Regions from separate parts of the Sporomusa aerivorans genome, predicted to be linked through region 4. Evidence: riboswitches for the same ligand, from Rfam matches in the RefSeq annotation. Region 4 holds a riboswitch; each other region holds the start of a gene.
What was found. A riboswitch is a leader RNA that binds a small molecule or an ion and turns the genes downstream of it on or off. The one in region 4 is predicted to bind cyclic di-GMP.

Region 1: linked by a shared signal. The riboswitch ahead of SATMO3_RS27475 (autotransporter domain-containing protein) and the one ahead of SATMO3_RS25225 (methyl-accepting chemotaxis protein) in region 4 are both predicted to bind cyclic di-GMP.
Region 2: linked by a shared signal. The riboswitch ahead of SATMO3_RS00410 (methyl-accepting chemotaxis protein) and the one ahead of SATMO3_RS25225 (methyl-accepting chemotaxis protein) in region 4 are both predicted to bind cyclic di-GMP.
Region 3: linked by a shared signal. The riboswitch ahead of SATMO3_RS24070 (diguanylate cyclase) and the one ahead of SATMO3_RS25225 (methyl-accepting chemotaxis protein) in region 4 are both predicted to bind cyclic di-GMP.

The regions. Positions count from the first base shown of each region.
Region 1 is NZ_CP156926.1:5,772,457-5,779,816, forward strand. Features, by position in the region: gene SATMO3_RS27470 (radical SAM protein) at 300-1,424, opposite strand; gene SATMO3_RS27475 (autotransporter domain-containing protein) at 2,077-5,526, opposite strand; cyclic di-GMP riboswitch class I at 5,722-5,824, opposite strand; gene SATMO3_RS27480 (Fic family protein) at 6,317-7,081, opposite strand.
Region 2 is NZ_CP156926.1:99,579-106,938, reverse strand. Features, by position in the region: gene SATMO3_RS00425 (VWA domain-containing protein) at 1-278, opposite strand, end outside; gene SATMO3_RS00420 (magnesium chelatase) at 244-1,539, opposite strand; gene SATMO3_RS00415 (MarR family winged helix-turn-helix transcriptional regulator) at 1,780-2,220, shown strand; cyclic di-GMP riboswitch class I at 2,278-2,365, shown strand; gene SATMO3_RS00410 (methyl-accepting chemotaxis protein) at 2,666-4,639, shown strand; gene SATMO3_RS00405 (LL-diaminopimelate aminotransferase) at 4,732-5,964, opposite strand; gene SATMO3_RS00400 (energy-coupling factor transporter transmembrane protein EcfT) at 6,149-6,817, opposite strand; gene SATMO3_RS00395 (energy-coupling factor ABC transporter ATP-binding protein) at 6,810-7,360, opposite strand, start outside.
Region 3 is NZ_CP156926.1:4,987,610-4,994,969, reverse strand. Features, by position in the region: gene SATMO3_RS24075 (amidohydrolase family protein) at 196-1,515, shown strand; cyclic di-GMP riboswitch class I at 1,593-1,676, shown strand; gene SATMO3_RS24070 (diguanylate cyclase) at 1,787-2,692, shown strand; gene SATMO3_RS24065 (PepSY-associated TM helix domain-containing protein) at 2,842-4,383, opposite strand; gene SATMO3_RS24060 (hypothetical protein) at 4,395-4,754, opposite strand; gene SATMO3_RS24055 (TonB-dependent receptor) at 4,770-6,974, opposite strand.
Region 4 is NZ_CP156926.1:5,263,149-5,270,508, reverse strand. Features, by position in the region: gene SATMO3_RS25230 (uroporphyrinogen decarboxylase family protein) at 1-130, shown strand, start outside; gene SATMO3_RS25225 (methyl-accepting chemotaxis protein) at 435-2,471, opposite strand; cyclic di-GMP riboswitch class I at 2,586-2,670, opposite strand; gene SATMO3_RS25220 (UbiD family decarboxylase) at 2,969-4,309, shown strand; gene SATMO3_RS25215 (UbiX family flavin prenyltransferase) at 4,318-4,869, shown strand; gene SATMO3_RS25210 (LysR family transcriptional regulator) at 5,069-5,998, opposite strand; gene SATMO3_RS25205 (sodium:solute symporter family protein) at 6,370-7,360, shown strand, end outside.

The sequences.
Region 1 (7,360 bases), 510 kb from region 4:
ATAATACTTGCTGCATTTTAAGCTACAACATATTGATTTTATTTATCAAAGACAAATGCCCCAATCCCCTGTTATATCGAGGATTGAGGCCATTTTTCGTCGTTACCAGTGATACGGCTCTCCGTATCGGGTTAAACGGCGAATTTTTTAGTTCAAACGATCCTTTTAGCGCCGTCTTTCAGCGCTAAGAATTCAACGGGGTATTAATTTTCATTAATAAAAAAGGGGAAAACCATTCCTCTCATGACGTTTTCAAACCTTCTGTTTGGTTTAGAGTATTGGCTAACTGACACATCATTCTAAAAATCTATAATTTCCGGTTTATAGTCGTCAGGCAATTCTTCTTCATTTATAAATTTGAAATTGTCATCATTCAGTATTGGTATAAATATTTCGTATGGAATCATAGAAAATTCACAGGCATAATTACTGGATCCGAACAGCATGCCTGCTTTGTTGCTCAAATTTAACCCTCTTGCAAACTTTGTGTAGTTTGAACAATCATGAACTGCTAAATCCCAGTTTCCTTCATCAGCTATTTTCATGAATTTCAGAGTTAATTCCCTACTCCAGATTGGAGATATATAGCCATGTCGGGAAATATACATATTTTCCCCATAATAATTGTTTATGTTATTCTCATTTAAATGCAATTCCGCACAATTGATAAAATCGAGTTTTGTATCGAAGATTGCTTGCCTTTTCTTAAAGAACACTTCGAAAAACTCAGGAGTCATTGGAGTTTCGATACCTACACTTTTAATATATTTTTTCGCTAAGCCAATATTTTTAATTACTTTGTCCGAACAATTAGAAGCACCTAGGTTGAAACGTATCTCATTAAGTCCGGCTTCACCTAATGCTTTCAATGTCTCTTCTGTCGCCAAAGTGCCATTTGTGTATAAATGTTGATAAATATGAGCATCACTAAATCTCTTTATAATCGAATAGTATTTTTCAATTTCCATAAAAGGTTCTAAAAAAACGTAGGAAATGCCAGTGGGTTTTTGATAAATGGAAAGAAGCAAATCAATATCCTTCTCGTAAAATTTTGTGCCGCCAATTTCCCACATACCTTCGCCAACTGGATGAATGTCTTCTAGTTCGCCATAATTATAACAGAACTTACACTCTAAATTACATTTGTTCGTTTTCCTAATTGCACTCAAACCAGTACCCAACAGACAAGAACGGCATCCTTTGGGGAATTTGCTTTCATTTCCTACAAAAAAAGTCCTATTTTCCAAAGTTTTTAAACTTCGAATTTCCGACATCAACATATCATTTCTATGATCAATTGCTGCCTCAATTTGCGCAAAAGTAGAGTAAATTATTTCTTCATGTTTTATACTAATTTCCTCTTCCTCAGGCAATTGTGAAAAAAAATCAAACCATATCAACGCATCTTTCTTGGAAATTTTCATAACGTATCCGCCTATCTACTTAATCTAATACTTCACATTATTCGCCAAGTGTGAATACCATTTAAAAATCGGTAGTCGAGCCTGATTACTTATTCTTATAATGAGCAGTCAAGCCATAACATCTAAATTATACTGGGTTACGCATCAGTTTTCAACAATGTCAACGGGAAAGTCGGCAGTGTTGAAAACCGATGCCAACAACTCCGTCCCAAAGCTGCATTTACTTTCCACATTCGTAGGGCAATCAGGGCACTTATATTTCTCGCTTAGGTACGCGAAAAAAACGCCCCCATCCCCGCATTTTGAAGGATTGAGGCCATTTTTCACCGTTACCATTGGGATAAGACTCACAGGGACGGTTCTATTGAGTCCAAAAGTCCTATAAGATAACAACTAATAAATTTACCGTAAAAATACAAAGTTCCTGCAAATTATTTAGAACATTCTGCAGGAACTTCGATTATTTTTGTATCTACTTATATAATGAGTGATTTCTCGCCGTTACCAGTGGTACGGTTCTCCGTATCAGGTCAAACGGTGCAGGAAAAGGCAATGAGGTCTGCCCTCATTGCCCTTCAAAAAACCTAAAACACATTACCTTATCATCTTATTGGTGGACTTAAAACCAACCGCATTATTTATCCTCAAGGTCTCAGAACTTCATGCTGAGGTTAGCTTTGAAAGATTGATCAACGAGATGGTTGGCGAACTGCCCGTTGTAGGAGATGGCGAGCGTTTTGGTCGGCGAAAGCGTGAAGTCAAGACCTGCCTCGACCACAGCGGCGTCGCGGGCGATGGGTACGCCGCCCAGCGTGAACGCGCTCGAACCCGAAGCATAGCTCATGGTCGCCGTTGGGATTGTGTCACCATAGGCGTGACGCCAGCCCAACAGGCTCCGCGCTGTCACCGCTTTTTTGCCCAAATTGACACTGGCTGTAGTACGAAGGCCGAGCGTTGTGAACAGCGTATCCATTGACACTCCCGATCCGTTGAGTGCTGCCGCACCGCCGCTCTCGCGTAGACTGTTGGCATCGAAGTTCACATAGGACAGATTGACGAACGGTTCGAGCTTCGTAACACCCTTTTCGGTCCCGTAGCTTAACTCTGAGAACGCTTGGAACGTCCCGGCATGGTAACCGCCGCTCAGTCGATCCGAGAAGCCGGGGAACATCACGCTGCGCGTCGTGTCAATATTATGCCAGGTATAAGCCAACCCCGAACGGAACCCGAGCTGCCCCCAGTCCGAGCCGCCATAAAGTCCCAGATGGTAGTTATCGCTCGATCCTGAAGAATTACGAGCCTTCACGTCAAAGCTTGTATGACTGTAGCCTGCGACTGCGCCGAACCGCCAGGTGTCGGACGCCGGAATATCTGAGCCAAACAGGAAGCCGCCTGTCGAGCGATCCATCTTGGCCGCATTGCCGTTACTGCTGGTATGGCCCCACGACCCGAATGCCTGGCTCCAGGCACCGGGTGCGTTTGCTTTCACCCTCAGTCGGTCGTTCATCGCATTGCGTACGAAACGGCTGTCTTCAATCAATGTTGTCGCAACCGATGCATGGAGTTCACCCGAAAGCTGGTCGAAGGCGTGACGCGCCTGATCTGATGACAGGTTTAGCACGGCGTCATAAATGGAATTGCCGAGGGTGAGACTCTCCGTTCCTTTGCCGGCGGTGATCTGGTTCGGCGTTAACCCTATCCCGTCAAAGGTTACATCATTACGTGTCAGGCGCAGATAGACATTATTTGTATCGTAGGAGAGCGACGGATCGAGGAAGGCCAGGTTTGAGGTCACACCGTCCGTGAACGTGCCGCTCACGCCGTTAGTGGCTGACAGGATGGTGTAGGTTGTCGCTGGTGCGTAGTTACCTGTTGCGGCCAAGACCTGAACTGAGCCGCCATTGATCGTGGCTGTGCCCGATGCGTTGATCCTGTCAGCTTGTCCCGCCGCATTCGTCTCGACTTCGTAGACTGAGCCCGTATTGAACGTGATATCACCTGCAACATTGAGCGTGCCAATTGAGTTGCCAGGTGCAATTACCCCGTTCATGGTGAGGTTGCCGACCGTGCCGGTGCCCTGAAGGCGGCCACTTGTCTGGATATCCAGCACGCCGCCCAGCGTCCCGTTCACTTTCAGGGAGCCCGCCTCTACCGTGGTCGTACCTGTGAACGTTCCACTATTGCCCGTTAACGATACCAAGCCCGATCCGAGCTGCCGGATCGCGCCTGCTCCTGTGATCTGTCCACTCAAGGTCACGCCATCGGAACGATCGAATGCCAGAACGCCGTTATTGACAACATCGCCGGTGATCGACCCCGTAGTTCCGCCATTGCCAACTTGCAGCGTACCGCCGGAAATGGTCGTGCCGCCAGTATAGGTATTATCATTGGTGAGAATAACGGTGCCGGTTCCATTCTTTAGCAGGCTCCCAGTACCGGAAATAACATTGTTATATGTACCAGCGAACGACTGATCAAACGCAACCTGTCCATTATTCGCAACGGAACCGCCAAGAGCCGTCGTATTGCCGACGAGCTGACCGTTGAGCACTGTTGTCGCTCCAGTATAGGTCAGAGTACCGGCCATGTTCACCGTGCCGGTGCCATCCTTTACGAGATCGCCAGAGCCGGAGATATTGCCGGCAAACGTGCCATCCGTGTCCTGATCGATTAGCAGCGTGGCGTTGTTGACAACATTACCCATCAGGTTATCGGTTGTGACGGAAAGCGTGCCGCCAGAGATAGTCGTACCGCCGGTATAAGTATTGTTGCCAGTGAGCGCCAGCGTTCCGCTGCCGGTCTTGGTGAAGCTGCCCGACCCGGAGACCGTATTCGTCAGGGTCCCGCTGCCATCGACGATGAGAGCACTGTTGTTGGCGATCGCACCGCTGCCGAAGCTGGTGGCGATACCTGCAAGCGTGCCGCCAGAAATGGTTGTGCCGCCGGTATAAGTGTTGTTGCCGGTGAGTGTTGTTACGCCGTTTTCGGCAATAATCTGTCCTGCGCCGGAGATGTTGGCTCCAAGGGAGTAATTGGTGCTTGTATGGTTGAACACCAGCTTACCGGTGCCAGAGCCGAATTCGACCGCTGCCGCCTTGAGCGTTCCCGCTGCGACGGCAGCGGAACCGGAAGCAGCGCCGATATTCACTGTGCCAGTTGATCCGGTACTAAAAGCAATGGCGAGGGTGCCGCTATACGCACCGTTCGTCTCCGTGCCGACTGTCACAAGGCCGCCCTCCGCGATGGTCAGCGTGCCCGTGCCATCCCGGCCGACACGAAGGCTGGTGCCGTTATCGGTCAACGTCGAGCCAGCGCCGGTGACGGTCACCGTGCCAGTGCTGCCAGCGCTAAGTCCGATACGGGCATCCGTATTGATGACCGTTCCGCCATTCTCAATGGTCAGTACACCCGTTGAACTGCCGCTCGGATCGACGTAACCGAGGATGAGTTGTTTGCTGTTGTTCCACGTTGAACCAGCGCCGGTGACAGTCACCGTGCCGTTGCCGCCGTCGCGGGCTCCGAGAAAGCCGTTCGTACTGCTGACCGTTCCGCCATTCTCAATGGTCAGCGTGCCTGTGCTGCTCCAGCCGACGACGAGTTCATTGCTATTCGTCCACGTTGAATCGGTGCCGGTGACGGTCACCGTACCAGTACTGCCGGCGTAGTGTCCAATCGTGCCGTTCTGATTGTTGACCTTTCCGCCATCCGAAATGGTCAGCGTGCCCGTACCGCTCCCACCGACATCAAGATCTTCGGGATTCGTCCACGTCGAACCCGTGCCGGTGACGATCACCGTACCATTGCTGCCAGCGTTGTATCCGATCGTACTGGTCCTATTATCGACCGTTCCGCCACCCGAAACGGTCAGCACGCCCGTGTTGTTCAAACCGACAATAAGCTGTTGACCTGGATAGGCTGTCGTCGCCGCGATGGTACGAGTTTCAGTGTCAATGATCTCGTCGCTAGCCAGCGCCTCCCCGCCCCAGGAAAGGGTTAAGGCTAGAGTGATAGAAGCGAGAAGAAAGCGTCGCTTGATCCGGGTAGGTCGATTGAGTAGCGAATGCTGATCTGAGGCAAAATCGACTTTTGATAAATCTGCCATATGAACCCCCCTAAAATTTTATCTGGCTGTATATAATTCTTGAGATCACCTCCTCGTTGTGCGAACATTGTACGCTTCATACATATTTCATAAGCTATATAACACACATTGCCTGATCACTTCTGCTACATCAACATAATAAACATCCTCTACAAGGAAATGATACAAAAAGCCAAGCCGCATAGCAAAATACACTAATGCGGCTTGGCTATCATAGATGAAATCACATTAAGATGATCTCATCCTTAGACCCATAGCTTTGCGTCCCTGGCTTTCATCAGGTTTGCCCAAACACCAATCTAAAACTGTCTTTCTTTATCATCTGAGAATTATTTTAATCGGTCAGCAAATCATTTGATTAAATAATATTTTAATATTTATACCATAAATCGCCAAATTCCTGCATTATTTTTAAATATTTATATTTTTTTATAATTCTTTATAATTCTTTATAATTATATGTTTAATATTAATTACCTGGTATTTTGCGCTATGCAGAGTATCCGTAATATCTTTTATATCACTTATTACCGTTTAAAGTTAGACAAGAAAAAACCGCCCATTTAGGCGGCATCTCTGGGTAATCCTTGCAAGTCAGCTTTACAATCATTCAACACAATCAACCAACTCAGCTATAGCGATCATTTACCAAACGGCGTATCTTCGTTCCACAAGGCTTTTTCCACTCTTCGAGTAAACAAATCCATATTCGCTACGGTCCGTCCTGCGTGAATGGTCAGTCCACGGTAGCTAGTAGTAGGTACCTGTTTTTCAATACCATTAATACACCTTATCCAATATGTCTGATATAAAAATCAAAAGTATCTTCCAAAATTTGAGCTGCTAATTTAACAAATCCGCTATAATCCCCTTTCACATGGGAAAAATCCAAAGAATCATAGTACTCTACCCGCTGTTCTTTTTTAATAACAATCGGTACATATCCATTTTTCATAAGCTCAAAGTTTAACAGTAATCTTGCTGTACGCCCATTACCATCCACAAAGGGATGTATTTTAACAAACCAGCTATGCAGAATAGCCGCTCTTTCAACGGCATGTAGCTTCTGTGCTTCTCCCTTATACCATTCCAGCAACTCAGCCATTTGCGCAGGAACCTGTACATAGTCAGGCGGTATATGCTCAGCACCACTGATGAAAACATTTTCTCGTCTGTAAACACCAGCGCTCTCGGGCAATATGCCCTTTAGGACAATAGCATGGATATTCTTAATCTGCCAGTCAGACAGGTCTTCCTTTTTTGTGATGATCTCTTCTATATAACCGATTGCTTCTCGATGATTAATTACTTCAAGATGCTCGCGCAGAGTTTTCCCGCCAATGGTGATTCCCTCTAAAACTACTTTAGTTTCTGACAAAGTTAGGGTATTACCTTCAATAGCGTTTGAATGATATGTCCATTCAACTAGTAGCTTTTCTCTCAAACTTTCCAGCGTATGGCGTGGAAATGGCCTTTTACTGTCCAGTAAAGCCTTTTTTTCGTCTATTTGTTTCAGTATTGCAGGATAATCCAGTAGAATCACCTCCCAAGCCATTTTAATAAATCCATCCCAGATAGTTTATATTCTGAGCTGACGCCAATTTCTCAATTAAATTACTACTTATATTTTACCATAAACTGGCTTACTTTACACTAGACACCCTTCTCAGTTATGTTCTTACCTGCTAACGACCTATATAGTACATATTATAAAAATCCTAATAGCCCATCATCCAGATAGGTCGATGGACTACCCTACTTTATACTTAATCACTATCTGATGTATCTGCCGATATTGATTACACACTTTTCTTTCTGCGAAATGTCTCTAACT
Region 2 (7,360 bases), 1.3 Mb from region 4:
TGGAAAATATCCAGATGGCAAACAGCACCGCAGTCGCTGCGGTGATAAAAAATCTTACCGGCATCGGTATCCACTAATATCTGGACATGCTCGGGATTGTGGGAGTCAAAGGCATGAACCTTGGTACTTACTACAGCACTTTGACCCAACCGAGCGGCCTGTTCGGCCGCAAGCGCCTGAGCAATACTGTTAGCTGCCCCGCCCAGTTGAAGTAAAAGCAAACGTTCTAAGTTCGCGTTAAGATTATCTGCCATGCTGATTGATTTCGATCGTGACAAACTGATCTTCCGGCAAGTGGGTTATGGGGGTGGCAGGGTTGGGCGGCGCAATAATGGTTGTCGCCAAAGGATCAATTATATGCGCCCCTCCTGGCTGCCCGCTGCCTTGGGTACCGGTATCAGGCAGCCAGGGACGGTTTCTAAGCAGGTTCACTATCTGCGACTTAAGTGACGATAAGAGTGCCGCCACAGGGGAAACAGCTTTTGCGGGGCTGGTTGCCGAAGCTACGCAGTTAATCGGCGCATACTCTTGACCGCACAGTAAACGGTTAAGGAATTCCATAATTGCCGCTATTGTTTCTTGATTATTCCGGTGCATCAATGCCAGCGGCGCTACTTGCATTAGCTCAGCCACACCGGCAGTCGGTCGGCCGGCGAGTAATGCAGTCAGGCAAGCTGCTGTTTCCATAGCGGTAATACTCCGCAGACTTTCCAGGTTGAACTCAAGGTATATTCTTCCGAGAACCTCGCGCAAATCCTGACTAGGCGTAACATCCTGCAAGCTGCCCAGTGGCTGACATACAGGCAGATCTACTCTCTGCCTGTTATCTTCCCCTGCTAAAATGCGAACGACATCCTGACTATTATCCGGCCGTCCCATTGTCACCGCCAAGTCAAAGCGGTCGGCCAACTGTTTTCTGATACGGTTAAGCGGTCCAGGATCCTCATCCGGATTGGACGCAGCCCAAATACTTACGGTAACCGGCAATTCAACCACCGGCAAGCCGGGCTCCTCGATTTGTACCCGGCCAGGTCTCGTGCCCATTACATCCAGAAGAATATCAGCCAATTCAGGTGATGTATCGGCCAGACGGTTGATTTCGTCGATAAAAACTATACCCCGGTGCGCCTGGGGAATGGTGCCGGGCAGCAAGGCTGCCAGCGGCTTGGCAGGATCGGTAAGCTTGACAAGGTCAATACTGCCAACAACGGTTCCGGGTTTAGCAGCCTGCGAGATTTCTAAAAAAGGACGTGGAACCTCTTCCGTACCTAAAACTGCAATCTCATCCCGGGACAAATGGCGATGGAACGGGCAATGCGGCGCAGCCGGATCACAATTGTACAGGCAGTTTTTTATCCGGGTAATAGGAGGCAGTAAAGCCCGTGCCATCCGCATAATAGTCGTCTTGCCTGTACCACGCAGCCCTTCGGCCTGGATATGAAACGGCCTGTCATTAACGAGAGCGGCCACTGACATCTCAACTGCCCGGAATAAATCCCGGTTGCCGGTATGCCTGATAAGCCGGATATATTCATGCATATCATTCCCCTCCGGATTCTTTTGTTATATTATGTAGTGTTCCCCTCGGAGTGACATCCATGCTCACATAAAAAATCCAGAATATGTATTTGTATAGCTTATTTCTACTATCTAAGCTACGCGCAAAGAAAAAATATGACATTATTTTTAAAATTAATACAGAAATTGGTATACTTTTGCAAATAAATGTAATATAATTTGAAATAATACTTAACTAGCTAATGATTGAGGTAACTTTGAGTGCAAATCGACGAAATGCTCATGCATCAGCTTTTCCAAACAACCCGTATTATTTCTTATAGTTTAAATCGCTTTTTTAAACCCTATAATCTTCATTTTTCAGAGTGGGGAATAATCATAATTTTAATGAATAGTGCCCCCCTGACGCAGCGTCAATTAGCCTGTTATTTGAAAATTGAGCCGGCGTCTATATCCAAAAGTTTAGCCGGTTTAGAGAAAAAAGGACTCATCATCCGGGAAACAGGTACAGACCGAAGAGAGAAAAATGTCTTCTTAACCGAAAAATCCAAAAGCCTCTACCAGCAATGGAATTCCATTGCAGAAAAGCATCGAAAAACGATTTTGGCGGATTTAACTCTGGAAAAGAAACAGGAATTGCATTTGCAACTAAAAAATATTTATCAGGCGACGCAGCTGTATGACGAGAAAAGTCGTATATGAAGATGGCATCAGTCATGTGAGAATACCGTCTACAAGACGAACATTATACTATTAAACTGAATATGTAGGCATACTTGCCGAAAGGCAAGGACGCAAAGCCATGGGTCTAAAGGCAGTGAGTGCCTATGATTGCCAGGTTGCAAATTCGATTCTGTTAAATCGATGGATCAGGCCTGCCCATAGCGGGTCTTTATTTTTTTCCTGATCTGCCTTATTGCTGCCAGAACCAGGTACATTCATAACTTGGGCGTGCTGCGCCTTGATCGGGATTGGAGGGATTTCTGGAAGATTAATAATAATTTCGGAGCATTAGCATTATTAGCAGATGTACTAATTATAACGCTAAACATTCTATTAATAGTTTTCTTTTGCAGCATTTTATATAGCTTATTCACACTGCTCCTAAACTGGATTTTGCACTAAATGCGGAAATGGAGAGATGAGCTTGAAAAGCTTACGAGCAAAGCTTGCCGTAACAGTAATAACGCTATTTGTAATTGCGCTTAGCACACTTGCTGGTCTAAATTACTGGCAATCGCAAAAAATGCTGGTACAGGATGTTGAAAAAGAACTTTCGCTCTTGGCACAAACCAATGGCGAAGCTGTCGGGCTATGGCTTGTAGAGCATAAAACCGAATTAGAAACCATCGCACGGTCGCCGGTTATGACCAGCGGCAATCGCGACGCCATGGTATCTTATATTATTTCAGAAATAAACAATAACAAGCTATATGAAAACATCTTTTGGACAGATAGTAACGGTAACTACGTTGATACCCGCGGCTTAGCGGGCAATTCAACAAGCCGCCCTTACTTCAAACAGGCAATTGAGGGGAAAACCACCATCACCGATCCGATTATATCCCCGGGCAGCGGTAAACTGGTCGTAGTAATTGCTACCCCCATCAAAGCTGACGGACGCATTATCGGAATTTTGGCTGGGGCCATTAATATCGAAGAAGTGGAAAAGCGTATTCTGGATATTAAAGTGGCCCAGACCGGGTATGCCTATGTTTTACGGACTGACGGCACAATAATCGTCCATCCCAATAAAGAATTAGTAAACAAAGCCAATGTTAACAACGATCCTAATGCAACCCCCGCTCTGAAAGCAGCTGCTGAAAAGATGCTGCGTGGAGAAACAGGAATTTCCAGTTATCCTTATGCAGGTGTGGAAAAGTATTTAGCCTATGCACCAATTACCGGAACTTCCTGGTCCCTGGGAGTAACAGTGCCTGCCAACGAAGCCAAAGCCCAGCTAAACGCCTTTGCCTGGATTTCACTAATTACAATTATTACGGTACTGATTTTAGCTATCATAGTTATTCTCTGGTCAGCGGCACGCATCACCAAACCGCTGCTGATTCTTGAAGAAACAGCCAGCCGTATTGCCGGCGGCAATCTGAGTATAACCAGCATCAATGTACGCTCACAGGACGAGTTGGGCCGGCTGGCCCGGGCCTTTGAAACCATGATAGGCAACCTGCGGGCACTTGTAAAAAAAATTGATACATCCTCAGAAATGGTGGCCGCATCGGCTGAGGAACTGACTGCCAGTGCCGACCAGTCATCGCAAGCCGCCACGCAGGTGACACATTCAATTACCGATGTATCTAAAGGCATGGAAGAACAATTAAGCGCGGCCAATGATACCTCGGCGGTGGTTCAACAGATGTCAGCCAGCATCCAGCAAATTGCCGCCAACGTCACTGAAGTCGCTACCCAGTCAGCCCAGGCTTCAGGCAAAGCCAACGAAGGCAATAACGCGGTGGAAAAAGCAGTAAGTCAAATGACCCATATTGAACAGACCGTTACAAGTTCTGCTGGGGTTGTGGCCAAATTAGGCGAACGCTCTAAAGAAATCGGCCAGATTGTGGATACTATTTCCGGTATTGCCGGCCAGACCAATCTACTGGCCCTCAACGCCGCCATCGAAGCAGCCAGGGCCGGTGAACAGGGACGCGGCTTTGCCGTAGTAGCGGAAGAAGTCCGCAAATTAGCCGAACAATCGCAGGATGCAGCCAAACAAATTGCTGTTTTGATCAGTGAGATTCAGGGCGACACCGCTAAAGCGGTAATCGCCATGAATGAGGGAACCAGGGAAGTTAAGCTGGGAGCTGAAGTAGTCAATGCTTCCGGGCAAGCCTTCCTGGAAATTACCACACTTGTTGCTCAAGTATCTAATCAGATCGGAGAAATTTCCTCAGCCATCGAACAGATGGCTGTAGGCAGTCAGCAAATTGTTAACTCAGTAAAACGGATTGATGACTTAAGTAAACGAGCCTCCGCAGAAACACAGACCGTGTCAGCCGCCACAGAGGAGCAATCGGCATCTATGGAGGAAATCGCCTCTTCAAGTCAAGTTCTGGCCAAACTGGCCGTGGAACTCAGAGAAGCTGTTAATAAATTTGAGGTTTAGGTTGCTGCACACAGCGACAATAAAGAGTAAGAGAAGCCGCTCGTTTGAGCGGCTTCTCTTACTCTCGGTAGAATTCCTGTTATGCAGGAATTCTACAAGCTCAGTTTAGTTTTGATGCGTTCAATCGCTTCCTGCGTACTTTCCTGGCTGCCGAAGGCTGTAAGACGGAAATATCCTTCGCCGGCAGGACCAAACCCGGAACCGGGTGTACCTACAATGTTGACCTCTGTCAACAGTTTGTCGAAAAACGCCCAGGAGTCATAACCGGCCGGTGTTTTTAGCCAAATGTACGGTGCATTGACACCGCCAAACACTTCCAAACCAATGCTTTTGAGTCCTTCCCGGATAGTCTTGGCATTGGCCATATAGTAGCTGATAAGCTGCTTTATCTGCTGTTGACCCTCTGGTGTATATACCGCTTCCGCCCCCCGCTGGATGATATAGGGGACGCCATTAAACTTGGTGGTTTGGCGACGGTTCCACAATTTATTCAGCGGATACTGACTGCCGTCTTTCAGGGATGCCATAACTGTTTTCGGTACTACGGTAAAGGCGCAGCGCGTACCGGTAAAGCCGGCATTTTTCGAGAACGTTCTAAATTCAATAGCTACATCCTTAGCCCCTTCGATCTCATAAATACTGTGAGGGATACCCGGCTCCTGAATATAGGCTTCATAAGCTGCGTCATAGAGAATAATAGAACCGTTGGCCTTGGCGTAATCAACCCATTTTTTTAGTTCTTCCTTGGACAGCGTAGTACCTGTCGGATTATTAGGGAAGCATAGGTAAATAATATCAACCGGTTCTTCAGGCAACGCCGGTATAAAATTATTCTCCGCATTGCAGGTCAGATAGGTCACACCGGCAAACTTGCCGCCGGCCAACTCGCCACTGCGGCCGGCCATGATATTAGTATCAAGATAAACAGGATATACAGGGTCGGTAATGGCAACTATGTTATCAATACCGAAAATCTCCTGGATATTGCCTACATCACTCTTGGAACCGTCGCTGACAAATATTTCGTCAACTTCAAGGGTTACCCCAAGCGGCTTATAGTCGGTAGCAATAATTTTTTCAATCAAAAATGCGTAGCCTTGTTCAGGACCATAACCACGGAAGGTTTCGGCTTTGGCCATTTCATCTACGGCCGTATGCAAACCTTTTATGACAGCCTCCGGCAATGGTTTGGTCACATCACCGATACCAAGTCTGATAATATTGGCATTGGGATTATCCTCTTTAAACTTGGTCACACGTCTTGCTATTTCAGCAAACAGATAGCTCCCAGGCAATTTAAGATAGTTTTCATTAATTAAGGCCATGTTTGAACTCCTCTCTGGTTTGTATAATTTGGCGGTTTTAGTTGTTCCCCAAAGCACCAGGGGTAATACGACAGAAAACAGCGATATTTGGTATTATATTCTGCTATATGTACATTTTTCCTCTTTGTCTTTATAAAAAAATGATTGCTGCCACTCTCTGTCTCGCCAGCGGCAACAATCATTTTCAGCAGATAGCCAATCCTATTGTAAGTCCCAGCATAGCAAGCATAGCTACATAGTCAGAACCACCCAGCGCTATATCGGCCGTAAACTGGCGGCGTCCCTGCCGTCCGAAGCCTCTAAGTTCCAGGCTCATAGCCATGGTTTCCGAGCGTGATACCGCCCGGAGAACAAGCGGTTCGACAATAACAACATAGTCCCGCAGGCGCTTTAACGGATTGCCGCGGAAGACGTATCCCCGGCAGGCCTGAGCCTCCCGCACGGCCTGGCTTTCTTCTAAAAAGTCCGGTACAAACCGGAGCGCCGAAGTAAACATAAAAGCATACTCATACGGAATCCGGCACTGACTTACCAAAGCGGCTGTCAAATCCTGCAGCTTAGTGGTGGCTAATAAGAAGATAAAAACAATCGACATGGCAAACATTTTAAGTCCTGAAAGCAGCGAAAACTCAATTGTACTGCCAAATACATACTGGATGACTGCCAAAATTCCGGCAAATATCGCCAACCCGCCGGCTGCCTTGATATGTTTTTCGGCTGGCCGGTACAGTGCAAATATGAACAGTTCGCCGCCGGCCAGAGCCGCTTGCCCCGCTAAGGTTGGGATAATCAAAGCCCAGACCGAAACCGCGGCAGTTAGAATTAATTTTGTAAGCGGCGCAAGCTTAGGCATACTGTTCCCTCCCTTTTTTAATAGCAGCTCCCAGCAAGTCTGTCAGTTCAGCTGCATTGCCGGCGTCAATGCCTGTAAGTTGCTGACTGAGCGCAACAGCAGCCGGCGGCAAAAGCCCCCAGGCCGCAATATTCCGGCTACCGTCAAATAACTCGGCCGGCGTACCGTCAAACACCTTTTTCCCCTGGTTGAGCACAACGGCTCTGCCTGCATACCGGGCAATCAGTTCCATATCATGGGTAACCAGAATAATGGTAATGCCTTGTTGGTTGAGACCGGTCAAGAGCTCCATCAGGTTTTGGGCCTCCCATGGATCCTGGCCGCTGGTCGGCTCATCAAGTATAAGCATTTTCGGTCTCATGGCAATAGCCGAAGCAATCGCCACTTTTTGCTTATGCCCCCGGCTCAGCATGCGCGGGAAATTGCCGGCCAGTTCTGTAAGACCGGTCATTTTGAGCGCCCAGGCAACCGATTCATTAATGGCCTCCGGGCTAAATCCCAGTTGTTCCGGTCCATAGGCAATTTCTTTCAGTACCGTTTCCC
Region 3 (7,360 bases), 280 kb from region 4:
CAGCCGAAACATAACAAGAATTAATTCTCCAAATTCGAATTCACGGGAGAGGGTTTATCTTGCTGGAAACAGAAATGAAACAGACGGTCTTAGTCATAACCAGTCTCTTGATGGCAAAAAATAATGTATGTGTTATCAACAATTTTCGCGGTTCATCTATATATGAAATAAGCAGCGGGTTGGATTGGAGTTTCATTGTATTGGACGAAAGGATTGAAGATGGTGCTGGGAAAAGACATTGCAATCATAAAAGGTAATATAGCGTTTACGCCTAGTTTCGGCCAACTGAATATTGCCGAGAACAGCTTTGTGGTTATTCAGGGGAAAAAAGTTAAGGGGATTTATCGCGCACTGCCGGCTGAATACCGGAATATACCTGTAACAGATTATCAAGACGCCTTGATCATTCCCGGCTTTGTCGATTTGCATTTCCATGCGCCGCAGTTTGCCAACAGAGGGCTGGGTTTTGATCTGGAACTCTTGCCCTGGCTGGAGAACTATACGTTTCCCGAAGAAGCAAAATTTCAGGATGTAACGTATGCGCAAGCCGTGTATAAAAAGGTAGTCTCGGCGCTATGGCAATGGGGCACGACCCGGGTAGTGTTTTTCGGCACTATTCACAAAGCAGCCACCGCCAAGCTTATGGAACTGCTGGCAACGGCCGGTCTGGGCGGCTATGTAGGCAAAGTAAACATGGATAGGAATTCTCCCGGGATTCTCATGGAAACAACCGGACAATCGTTACTCGATACCGAAATGTTTATTAAAGAAACAATTGGCAGGTATGAACTGGTAAAACCAATTATAACGCCAAGATTTGTACCTACCTGCTCGCCGGAATTAATGAGTGGCATTGCCAGACTGGCAATGCAGTACAACTTGCCGGTTCAGTCACATTTATCGGAAAACACAGGCGAGATCGCCTGGGTTAGAGAACTGCATCCCGAATGTCAGAATTATGCCAGTGTCTATGATCAATTCGGCCTGTTTGGCAAGCAGCCGACCGTTATGGCTCACTGTATTTACAATGATGATGCCGAGCTGGCGTTAATGGCCAAAAATAGAGTTTATGTGGCCCACTGTCCCTATTCGAACAGCAACTTGGCTAGCGGGATAGCACCTGTCAGGAAATGTATTGAGCAGGGAATTCCCGTAGGTCTGGGCTCTGACGTCGCCGGCGGCCATGAGGTAGCGATGAGCAGGGTCATGTCCATGGCTATAGAGGTTTCCAAACTGAAGTGGCTGGCAAGCGGTAAAAAGGAGAAATTCCTCACTATACCGGAAGCCTTGTATCTGGCGACCAAAGGCGGGGGAAGCTTTTTCGGCAAAGTAGGCAGCTTCGAGGCAGGCTACGATTTTGATGCCCTGGTTATTGACGACAGCAGCCTGGAGGTGGCGGCAAGCAACCGGTATTCGGTAGAGGACCGGTTGAGCAGGTTTATTTATATAGGCGATCATCACAATATTATCGCCCGTTATGTTGCCGGTAAAAAAATAGAGAAACCTCAATTCTAAACAATAATTATCGTACAACACGACTTATTTCGACATTTTTCTTATCTGCTAGTGATTAAAATAGTAGCAGATAATTTAAAATGGACAGGCAAACCTTCCGAAAGGATGGGACGCAAAGCCATGGGTCTACAGATGTTTTCTAAGATTGCCAGGTTGCATCATGTAAGTAAATGATGAACCGGGCATTTTTATTTTGCTAACCATATATATGAAATTCCAATAAAGATCTCTCGTAGCTGGCAATAATAAGGAATTAAGGAAGGAAAAAGACATGGATCCGGAAAAACAAACCGTCCTGATTGTTGATGACATGAAATTCAGCAGGCATTTGTTAAAGTCTTTATTGGAAGATGACTATTATGTGCTATGCGCCAGCTCAGGGCGGCAGGCCCTGGAGTTGATCATGGCGCAGCCGGTCGATCTGGTTCTATTGGACATTATCATGCCTGATATGGACGGTCGTGAACTATGCCGGCAACTAAAAAGCGATCCTGTCACCCAGGATGTTGCGGTTATTTTTATTTCTGTTAAAGATGAAACGGAAGATCAAATGCAGGGATTCGCCCTGGGGGCGATTGATTATATTACCAAAAATACCGCACCCGCAGTTGTACAGGCGCGGGTACGGTGTCATCTTGAGTTGAAAAAACAGCGTGACAGACTGGCTAAATGGTCTTTCACCGACGCGCTTACCGGTATTCCCAACCGGCGGTATTTTGACGAAACGCTGGGAAAGTTATGGTGTTATGCGTTGCGCAACCAGGATCTTTTATCATGTCTGTTAATCGATATTGATTTTTTTAAGAACTATAACGACAGCTACGGTCATATGGAAGGCGACCATTGCCTGAAAAAGGTGGCCGGGGCCGTACAGGCGGCTCTGCTACGGCCCATTGACACAGCGGCCCGGTACGGCGGTGAGGAATTTATCGTGCTGATGCCTTCAACTCCTTGCGCCGGCGCAGTCCGGGTAGCTGAGAGAATTCAGGCCAATATCCGTGAACTGCGCATAGAGCATCGCCTCTCGGGGGTTAGTAACCTGGTTACAGTCAGTATCGGTATTGCCACCCTTAAACCGGATAGGCGTTATGATCCTGCGGTCTTGATAAAACGGGCGGATTTTGGACTCTATAAGGCCAAAAACGAAGGACGAAACAGGTTTGTTATTATCGAATAGGGAGCGGGTTAAGCCGTAGGTTGGTTTCCTCTCGTATCTATTAAGGGCAGTGCGGGTTTGGTCGGCCAGAAGTAAATAAGCTACGGCAAAGGGCTGTGCTGAAACAAGTGTTTCAGCACAGCCCTTACAAGTTATTGCCTGTACGAGCGTTAGCGTGGCAGGCTTATTTCAATTTGCCGGTCGGTTTTCGCCGGCGGTCTTGCTGCAAGCCGGCGGGCAGTGACAGCCAATACGACTCCCAACAGTAAGGCTGTTAAATCGATGCCGGCGGTCATCCAGTCGCGCGCTGCGATTGCCGGCGCCAGCCCAACCTTGGTTGTGAGGGCATTGATCAGCGGCAACCCCAGGCAAAGCAATGCGGCGAAGCCTGTTTGCTCCGACCAGGCGCGCTCTGGCGGGCGCAGCAGGGCGTGCAGCAGCATAATGAGCCAGACACTGAAAAATACCGTAATTTCTCCTTCAGACCGGTTGGTCATTGCCTGCGGCAATAACCGGTTGGCCCATAAATAGGTAATGCAGGCAATAACACTGCCCATGATGACTGTGATGTTCAGGGCTTCGGCGGTACGGTACATAACATAGGTCAACTGGTTGCTGCGGGCGTAGCGGCGGCGCCGCTTCACCGTAAAGAAAATGAGGCCGGTGGCAATCATAGCGGAGCTGATCAACCCGGCGGCAAAATACAGCCAGCAGACAGGATAGCCGCCGAATCTGCCAATATGCAGCCCGACCAGGGTGCGGTAGGCTGTAACATATTTATTCCAGGTGGCCTGACTGCCAAGCAGTTCGCCGGTAACACCGTCAAACGACGCCTTGGCGCTCATGGCCACAACTTCACCGTCAACAGTGCGGAAAAAAGTGACCACGGCCTGTCTGTCGCCAGGATTGGTAACGCGGACGTAGGCTATGCTGTTTTTGCCCAGTTCGGCTTCCGCTTTTGGCAACAGTTCTGTCAGCGGCAGCAGTTTTCCCGGCTGATTGCTGCGGGGACGCTCAAAGTTTGTCGACGCTACCGCCGCCGGTCCTTTCCAGGCGCTGCCGTATAATATCTGCGGAACGGCTGTGCTGAGCAGAAAGAAGGTGATTGTCAGGCCGGTATAGGTGATAAGTATTACAAAAGGCAGGGTCAGCACACCTGTCATGCTATGGACATCAAGCCAATTGCGCCGCCAGCGCAGGCGGAAAAAATCCTTAAACACCTGACGTCGAATGGCGACTCCCGAGACCAGGGCGGCCAGCATGACAACCGAGGCTAAGCTGACAAGCCACATGCCGCTTTTGCCGCTGTGCAAGTCATAATGGAAACGCGCAAAGAACTCCCCGCCTTCGGTTTCCGGCGCTTTTATTACCCTGCCGGTCTGCGGATTTATCTGCTTCTCCAGGGTTACAGTATCTTTTTTCCAGATGATGGTCAAATCAGGATGGCGGTTTTGCGGCATGGCTATCATCCAGAGGTCGGCCCGGGGCGCAAACAGGCGCAGGCTTTTATCGGCAGCGGCTGCGGCCTGCAGCGGCTCTGCCTGGCTGCTGCGGACATTGGGCTGCATCCAGTGTGTTATTTCCGGCTCAAATACCGCCAGGGTACCGGTGAGAAAGATAATAAATAACAGCCAGCCAAATACTAAACCGCCCCAGGTATGCAGTTCACTCATCGCCAGGGTAAAACTTCTGTTTGGTTTTGCTTTGTCCATACGACTCTCCTTTATCTTGACAAGACTGCGGCCAGCGCCGGCAGGCTGCAAAATAATGTGGCAATCAGTATATCACGCCAGGCACGCTGCGCGCTCGGAGCGGCAAATGACCAGAGCAGCGCAGCCAGGGAAATGAAAGCCGGCAGCAGTGCTAAGAAAAACAGGGTATCGACTTTAGGCCAGGGCAAGCAGAGCGCCAAAGTCGCCAATATACCGCTAGTCAGCGCATAGCCGCCGAAAACGGCGGCTAGAATGCGAAGGCAGATTTGCGTTTGTTTATACTGTAAGAACATATTAGCTTCATTCAGTATAGGGGCGAAACCGGCATGCTGCAGCAGCCGGCTGAGGTAATTCTGCAAAATTCTATTCATGACTATACGCTCGCCTTATAGATTCCAGGTTGCCGATAATTTGTAGGTGCGGGGCCCGCCCAGCGTGGCATAATACTCGCTGCTGAAACAACCTGCCCAGTAGTGTTTGTCAAACACGTTTTCCACACCAAGCCGGAAGGTAACCGGTGTATCATTAATGACGGTTTTGTAGCGCGCACCGATATCATAACGCACCCAGCTTGGAAGTTTTAGCTTGTTCGCATTATCGATATACTGGGAACCGGTATATACCGCCAGGAGAGAAAGCGTTAAATCCTTATTCCACGGCGTGTCCCACTCGACGCCGGCATTCATTGTCCATTTAGGTACGCCAAACGGGGTATTACCGTTGTTGGCGCTGATATTAGAACGGGCCAGTTCGCCGCGGGTATAGGCAATTCCGCCTAACAGACGGAGGTTTTTCGCTATACTGCCGAAGGTGTTCCATTCAACGCCGCGATTTTTCTGTTCGCCGTCATAGGAGTAGATATTGTCAGTAGTCATATAACTGGGCATGTTGATTTGAAAAAAGGCCAGCGTATTGGCGAAATTTCCCTTGTCCCATTTAATACCGATTTCCTGCTGCTTGGTTTTATACGGCGACAGTACTTCATTGGCGTTATCATACGTTACACCCACCACGGCTCCGGGTGAAAGCGCTTCAATATAGTTGGCGTAGAGTGACACCGAATCTCCCCATGGTTTGACTACGAGGCCAACCATCGGCAGAGTCGCGTTGGCGTCCTTAGTAGGAGTTGACGTGGGTGCGCCGGTGGCAAGGGTATTGGCATATTTATAGCTGGTCTGGTTCACATTTTGCCGCCGAGCCCCTAAGGTTAACTGCACTTTGTCTTCATCAAAGGTAAGTGTGTCGGCCAGAAGATAGCTGGAAAGCTCGGTAACAAGGGTCTTGTTGCCTTTTGCCGGCGATGCCAGGCTATTATAGTAATCGGCAAGCGAGACAGGGTTATAAAGGTTCGTTACATAATTACCGGTGCCGGAAGTATATGCATTGGAATAATCGGTATCCTGGAAGCTTGCCCCTAAAACGAGCTGATGTTTTACCGCACCGGTCTGATACGTGCCGCGCAGTCCAAAATCGGCGGAAGTAGTGTCAGTCCAGAAGTATTGCTTAAAAACATTCCGGGCCTTTACTGTTCCATCCGGGGAGAGATTCACATGATTGCCGTTGATGAGGCCGGTGGCTCTGGACGATAGTTTGCCGATGCCGGCATACGCGGTTAAATTATCCCGGATGTCATATTCGCCCTTAAACAGGACACCATTATTCCGTGTTGTAGCTGACGTTCCTTTATACACATTGGTTGAACCGTCCGGAGCGTCTGGTGCTGCCGCAAACGTTTTGGGTATGTTATACATGGAAGTGGCTCCATTGTCATAACTTTCCTGTGAACCGTAGGCATCCAGGGATAGCCGCCATTTGTCTTTTCGATAATCCACTCCCAGAGTGCCCAGCAGCCGGTCTTTGGACTGGCCGTTGACTTCGGTGTCACCGTCTGCATAGACGCCGTTGAAACGAATGCCCCATTCTTTGTTTTCGCCATAGCGGCGGCCAATATCAATATGACCGCCCAGGTGGGACGAGGAGGTATAGCTGGTGGTAAAGTTCGTGATGTCCTCCTCGCCGGCGCGTTTGGGCACCAGGTTGACGGCGCCGCCCACCGAAGTGTTTACACCGCCGTAAAGAAAGGAACTGGGACCCTTAAGCACTTCCACCCGTTCCAGAAATTCAACCGGAACATGGTACTGCGGCGCCAATCCCGACATACCGTTAAAGTAGAGATGCTGATAATTTACTTCCAGCCCGCGGATCATATAGTTCTCATTGTTATGGCCGGTGGAGGTGGTAAAGCGGACAGAGGGATCATTAATGAGGACATCATACAGCGTACTGGCCTGCTTATCTTCCATGGTCTGGGCCGTATAGCTGGTAACATTAAACGGTGTATCCATAAAGTCCTTATTGCCCAGGACGCCAAGATTTGCCCCGCGGGCCACCTGTCCGCCGGCATATACCGGCGGCAGAGAATGGTCACGGCTGGCGGTGACTTCAATTCCCTCCAAAGTGAATTCATGCTGCCCGGCCGTTTCCGCCGCATTCTCGGCATATGCAATTGCCGTTGTGTGCCAGAACAGGCTGCTGCCGATCAGGGCATACAACAGCCTTTTTCGGGCTAGCGATTTTTTTTGTTTCTTCATGCCATTCGACTCCTTTGTTACAGCTTGTAAAAGATAACCGCTCCCGTATGAATTATAAGTACAGATTTTACAACAGTGAGAATAGTTATCAATAATATCTAATAGAATAGCAAGAGTAAGCAGCGGAGTAAATGGAGAAATTTCTAAATTGGCCTAGATTTTTTTCTAATAATACCGGCGCCGGCTAGGTTATACGCCAGATTTTATTGACAAGAACTGGGCATAAATTTATAATAAACTAGAAATGATAATCAATATCAAAGGGCGGCTGACTGCCGTAATCCGTTTATTTATCCTCTGACTAACCCTCTCTAAGACTCCCCCTTCTGTAAGTGGGAGTAAGAGCGGATAAGTCCCGGGATAAGGGCAACTAACCTTCAGATGGG
Region 4 (7,360 bases):
TGAACAGATTATCCGGGACGGCGGCAGCGGCGGCGGACTGATCTTCGGGACTAGCAGCGGTCTTTTTGACAGAATGAATCTGGATAGTATCAGGACAGTATATAAGGTGGCAAAAAGTACTGTGATTTAAACCGAAAATGGAATCTACTACAGATCCTATTTTATCCTGTGGCTAACCGCTCTAAGACTCCCCCTTCTGTAAGTGGGAGTAAGAGCGGATAAGTTCCAGGATAAGGGCAACTTAGCTTCAGATGGGGTTAAAGCCCCATCTGAAGCTAAGTTTACTTTATTATGAGACACGTGAAGAAATGGCCGGAGCCCGTCATGGGCTCCGGCCATTTGTATTTCGGCTTTTAGCTAGAGGTTACCTATTTTTGATTGGGTCGCGTCCGGCAACGTACATATTCGTGCCACGTTATTCAGGCGGCAGTGAATTAAACTTTGAAGGTTGCCACTGATGACTGAAGTTCAGAAGCTATTTGTGCCAAAGCCTGGCTGGAAGAGGCAATCTCCTGCATAGATGCTGATTGCTCTTCTGTCGCTGCTGAAACGGTCTGCGCCTCGGCGGCGTTTTCCCTGCTGATGCTATCCACCTGCCGGACAGCGGAAACCATAGCGTGGCTGCCGGCCGCAAGCTGGTCGATAAATTCGGTTATATTCTGGATTTGTGAAGAAAGTTGTTCGACAGCATCGGCAATTGTCTTAAAGGTGTTTCCGGCTGTTACAACTACTTCAATACCTGTTTGTACTCCATTGGTATTATTTTGCGTAACAGCGATGGCCTGAGTCATGTCAGTTTCATTCTTTTGGATAAGGCTGGCAATTTTTTGTGCCGCCTGGTTGGATTCTTCCGCCAGCTTGCGGACTTCTTCGGCGACAACTGCAAAGCCGCGGCCTGCTTCTCCGGCTCTGGCAGCCTCTATGGCGGCGTTGAGCGCCAACAGATTGGTTTGTCCGGCTATTGCGGAAATCAGGGTAACAATTTCGCCGATTTCGCGCGAGCCTTGTGCAAGATTGCCAATGGTTTTTTGGATTTCTTCAGATTCTGTCCCGATAATTTTCATTTGATCGCTGACTTTGTTAATCGCCTTTCGTCCTAGTTCCGCGGACTCGGCTGTATCACCGGCGATACGCGTGATCTGTCTGCCGGTTGTTGCAATTTGCTCGATGCTTGCTGACATTTGGTCTACAACGGAAGACATGTTGGTTACTGCAGTTGCTTGTTGATCTGAACCTGCGGCGATATGGGTGATGGAATCAGCCACTTGGTTGGCGGCGTTGGCCGATTGCTGCGCGCTGGCGGTTAGTTCTTCACTGGAAGCTGCCACCGTTTCCGCCTTGGATTGTACTTTTTCGACCAGATTGCGCAGTTTGCCGGCCATTTGCCCGAAAGCCGCCGACAGCTGCCCAATCTCGTCTTTGGAGTGAATCCGGTTTGCACGGTGTCTTAGGTCGCCCTCGGCCAGCAGGAGTGCTTCATCCCGGATTTGGACGATTGGCCGGGTAAACCGGATACTGATATATACCACAAGTAAAGCTCCGAGCAGTATGCAGATGACGGCTGCCATAATCAAAATTGTGCTCAGTGTTGCCACGGCGCGGGTCGCTTCGGTTTCTGGCGCGGTTACGATCATAAGCCAGCGCTGACCGCCGGGAAGATCGATCGGTGTAAAAACACTCAGCAGAGATGTATTGGTAAGCGTATAGGTTCCCCGTACCTGCGTTCCGGTCTCACCGGCAGCCTTAAACAGTGTAATCAAGCGCTCATCCAGTTCGCCGCTGCCCAGATTAAGCTCAGGGTTGATTTTTTTATCCAGCATGTTTAATTTTCCGACAAACTCCGGTTTAGCGCCATGCGCGAGGATCATGCCTAAATCGTCGGCAATCATACCATAGCCGCTGTCCAGAAAGCTAAGGTCTTTGACAACGGCGTTCAATTTGGTGAGTGGAACGGTGCCTACCAACACGCCGTTTAGTTTACCGTTATCCAGTACTGGTACCGAAACAGTAACCGACAGCAAGCCTGTGGCTTTTAAAATCATGGGGTCCGATATGACAGGTTTTTGTGTCTGGACTACTTTTTTGAAATAATCGCGGTCGCCCAGGTATACAGTGTCGCCGGCGGCACGTATAGAATTGCCGTCAGAAAAAACAAAGTTGAAGCCCTGAAACCTTTCGTTGCGTTTTAACGCTTCCGCCATGGCGGTGACGATTTGCTGCCGGTCGTTGCCGCTCCGGACATAGGGATTATTGGCTAAGTCCTGAAGATATATGACCAGTTCATGGATGGAAGCCTGAACGCGCTGGGAGTAATCAGTGCCGATTGCCGCCGCCGTCTCATCGATACTTTTGGAAAGTGATTGTTTGGCGAAGTAATAGCTCAGTCCGGTTAAGAGACTTAGCGATACTACCATGAGCGTAAGGATAATGATCAGCAGACGGACGCGAATACTAGATAAATTAACTTTCAAGATATTTACCTCCCGTATACTTAAGCTTATAGTGCGTACATAATCTTATTTCGCAAGATTATGCAGAAAAATGACATCAATCTATAGACAGACTGATGTCACAAATTCACAGTTAAATGCAACTTGGCAGTCAATAGATTATATCTTTAGACCCATAGCTTTGCGTCCTTATCTTTCGATAAGTTTGCCAATATGTATATTTTTTTGTAAACCAATGTCATTTTTTATAATCTTATTATTTTTCTTACAATTATGCAAGGCCGGTAGATATACTTTTAACCTATATAATCTATAGGTATACCGCTATATTTGCTTTGACGCAAAATAACCACATAGGATAAACCTATATAATTTATAAACATTATAGTATTAGATCTATGCGCTCCTTTATGATATAACTTGATTAAAAGATTAAAAATGCTGAATATACTGAAAAACGAACACTGTATTCCTGACGTTGCCCTTGCGCTTAGTAATTTAAAAAAGGAGCGATCAATATGGTTTGTACGTCACTACGGGACTGGCTGGCCTTTCTGGAGCAAGAGACCTATTTGAAAACGGTGACAAAAAAAGTTAACCTACAACACGAGCTGGCTGCCCTCGGTAAAAAGGCGGATGGCAAATATGCATTAAAATTCACCAACACTGGCAGGGACATGCCTGTTGTCACCGGCTTTGCCGGGAATCGGGCTTTGATGGCTAAAGCAATGGGGGTTGAAGTTGAAAAAGCGGCAGAGCATTTTTCCTGGGCGCAAACCAACCCTCTGGACTGCACTCTTGTCGGTAAAGACAAGGCGCCGGTGAAAGAATGCATTACCTTTGATGTGGACCTTGCCAAGCTGCCGATACCTGTGCATCATGAAAAAGACAGCGGTGCGTACATTACAGCGGCGCTCCTGATCGCCAAAGACCCGGAGACCGGCGCGCGCAATGTTGCCATTCACCGGCTGCAGGTTACCGGACCTAACCGTCTCGGTGTTTTAATTTTGCCCCGCCATCTGGCCCACTTTTATCAAAAAGCCGAAGCCCAGGGGAAACCCCTTGAAATTGCCCTGGCCATCGGTGTTGATCCTATTCTCCTGTTAGCCTCACAGGCTTTGGCGCCGCTGGGTTTTGATGAGTTTACCATTGCTTCGCGTTTATACGGAAAACCGCTAGAACTGGTACAATGTGAAACGGTGGATTTGGAAGTGCCTGCCCAGGCTGAAATTGTCCTGGAAGGACGCCTGCTACCCGGAGTACGGGAAATGGAAGGACCTTTTGGCGAATATCCCAAATATTATGGTCCTGCCTCTTTAAAGCCTGTTATTGAGCTGACGGCGATGACTACCCGGCAAGCTCCGATTTTTCATACCATCGTGCCGGCAACTATGGAGCATTGCTTATTGGGAGCCATCCCCCGGGAAGGCGGGATGCTGCAGCTTATTCGCAATACCGTCCCAACGACGCTTGGCGTGCACTTAACGCCAGGCGGGACTTGCCGTTACCATGCAGTCATTAAAATAGACAAGAAACAGGAAGGCGAAGCTAAAAATGCCATGTTCGCCGCTTTTAGCAGCAGTCATGAAATCAAGCATGCTGTTGTCGTAGATAAAGATGTCGATATTTTTGACATGGAGGACGTAGAATGGGCTATAGCCACCCGTTCACAGGCCGGGCGCGACGTAATGATCGTTGCGCAGGCCGCAGGCAATATTCTTGACCCTTCGACCGATGAGGGGATTGGCGATAAAATGGGAATTGATGCGACAGTTCCCCTTGCGGCGCCCCAAGACCGCTTTGAACGGATACGCATCCCGGGAGAAGAGGTTCTCAAGCTGGAAGACTATATTAAATAGGGGGCACTATGGGAATCATTGTGGCCATTACAGGCGCAACCGGCGCCATATACGGAGTTCGCCTGCTAGAGTTTCTTAAGCGGCTAACTATTGAATCACACCTGGTTGTCAGCCAATGGGCCATGGAAACCCTGCGGCTGGAAACAGCCTATTCCTTTGCGGAATTACAAACGCTTGTGACTCATGTGTATAATAATAATGAGCTTGGTGCGGCGATTGCCAGCGGTTCCTTTAAAACAGCAGGTATGGTTATTGCGCCTTGCAGTATGAAAACCCTTGCGGCTGTTAGCTGCGGGTTCAGTACCAATCTTATTCTGCGGGCTGCTGATGTCACCGTAAAAGAGGGGCGCAAGCTGATCCTTGTTACCCGTGAAACTCCCCTTAGTTCGATTCATCTGGAAAACATGCTGAGACTTTCCCGGCTAGGCGTGGTAATGATGCCGCCAATGCCGGCCTTTTATAACAAACCTGCCAGTATTGACGACCTCGTTGACCAGCATGCCGGCCGGATTTTGGATCGTTTGGGGATTGAACATAATTTTATCCAGCGCTGGCAGTAATGATTGCCGGTGAGGTTTTCGGGGAAAGCGGCTGTTGACAATCGGCGGCAACAGGCATGCAAATTCATACTGTGCCGGCCCTTCTTAAATATTGCCTTTTTTAGCGTGACGACCGGGCAGCATAAAGGCTAACCCACTAGTGATAGCTGGCGGGTTAGCCTTTTCGTGTAATTGCAAGACTGTGTTTGGTACGTAAGATTCAAACCTGTGTTTTCTTTAATCTCAGTGTTTCCTGCGCTATGGCAATAAACTCCTGAGCTGCCCGCGGCAAATATTTGCCGGCGCGGTAAGCGGCAACCAGCTTGCGGGTAGGTAACGGATCATTCACCGAAAAATAAAGCGGCCGTTCCGACATATTGCTAAATAACACAAAGGTGTCGGGAATAAAGGCCACCCCCACGCCGGCAGCGACAAAAGCATGGGCGGCCTCGGCGCTTTTAGTTTCGAGGATAATTCTCGGCTCAAATCCGGCCTGACGGCAAAGCTCAATAGTGGTCTGATGCAGTCTTTGACCTAAAACAATAAAAGGGTCTTTGTGCAATTCGGTCAGGTCCATTCGTGGCCGGGGATTTTGATCCCAGGTCGCATTGTGTCCTCTTGCCTGCGCGGGGTGATGCGGCGGCAGTGCGAGCACGAGCTCTTCGGAAAGGAGCGGCGTATACGCAAACAAATCTTCCCGTATTGGCAGGGTCATAATGGATAAGTCTGTGGTACCATTGCTAGCGTAGCTTTCGAGTTCAGTAAAATTTGCTTCGATCAGAATGATTTCAATACCGGGAAACTTTTGCTGAAACGCCAGTAGGATACTGGGTAAGATATAAGCGCTTCTAAACGGGGAGATGCCGATGGTAAGCCGGCCTTTCTTCAGTTCGGCAATATCGTCAATTTGCTGGGAGAGCAAGTCTTTTAAATCTAAGATACGCTTAGCTGTTTCCACATACAGTTCACCGGCAAATGTAAGGCGTAAGGGAGAAGACGAACGGTCAAACAATTGAATGCCGAGCCTTTGTTCCAGTTTATGAATAAACTGGCTTAATGACGGCTGAGCAATATATAATTTCTGGGCAGCTTTCGAGAAACTTCTTTCTTCCGCCACTTGTAAAATATATTGCAGTTGTCGGAAATCCATGGCGCAGTCCTCCTTATTCTTCACTATAAGCATATAGGTTAAAACTATAAAAATTATAAACATTATAGTATTAGATCTATTTGTTTATCTATGATATAACAGAAACAGAAGAAAGACAATGCCGAATTTACTGAAAAAAGACAATAAAGAGAATTAAATGTCTATTTATGGCGGCAATTATCATGACTAGCTAATGGTGACTATATTGTGAAAAATATGAACAATGTTCGGTAATGTCGTAAGTGATAAAGGGGGGTGAGATTGGAGGTCGGGGCGGCATTATAGGCTGCTAAGGAGAGTTAAACTAGGTCTTATTAATGATACCTAAAGTGTAATGAAAAAGATAATAACGGATGGATGGTGGTAAACAAATGGACAAGGCATGGATTGTCTTCGGCTGTACGGTAGCTTACATCATCATTACCACAGTGGTCGGCATGTGGTCGGTAAAGACAACAAAGGACACCGACAGTTTTATGACGGCCAAGCACCAAATGAGCGCCTGGGTTGTGGGGATACTGCTTATGTCGGAATTCATCGGCCCTGGTGCCACTGTTGGCACGGCTCAGGGCGGATTTGAAAAAGGCCTGGCGGTTGCCTGGAATTCATCTACCTTAGCTATCGGCTATTGGTTGTACTCCTATTTCCTGGCGCCCAAAATGAATGCGCTTGGTGAATATACCATTTCCGGTGCGCTGGCCAAGCACTATGGCGCAAATGTCAGAATGCTTGTATCGGTGACAATGGCGATTGCCCTGACCACCGTAAACGTGGCCGCATTCACAGGCGGAGCAGCCGCTCTCAGTGCATTGCTCCATGTGTCCATTGAGCAGGCGATTTTTATTATCGCCATCTGCGCCACCCTGAATGTGGCGTTCGGGGGCATTAAAGGAGTAGGCATAGCCAACATTATTCATGCCAGTTTCAAGTATCTTGGATTAATTATTATTGCCGGAACGGCCTGGGTCATGATTCAGGACAAGCCAATCCTGCTTGATAAGATTCCGGCAGCCCATTTTTCTTTAGTCGACGGGGTTGGACTTCCCCAAGTGATCGCCTGGGTAATTGCCAATGTCGGCGCTATTTTTTCCACGCAGTATGTACTGCAGTCCATTAGCTCGCTGCCAAGCCCGGCTGATGCGCGCAAAGCCACGATTATCGCCGGGCTGGCGATCTTTCCGATCGGTTTTATATCGGCTTACATCGGCGTTCTCGCCAGGGGGATTTTCCCCGATATCAAGAGCGTTATGGCGCTGCCGGCTTTTTTTGATCTTATGAATCCCTGGCTTGTCGGCATTTGTGCAGCGGCCATGATTGCCGCCACCTTTGTAACCATTCTGGCCTGCCAGTTAGGGGCAACCG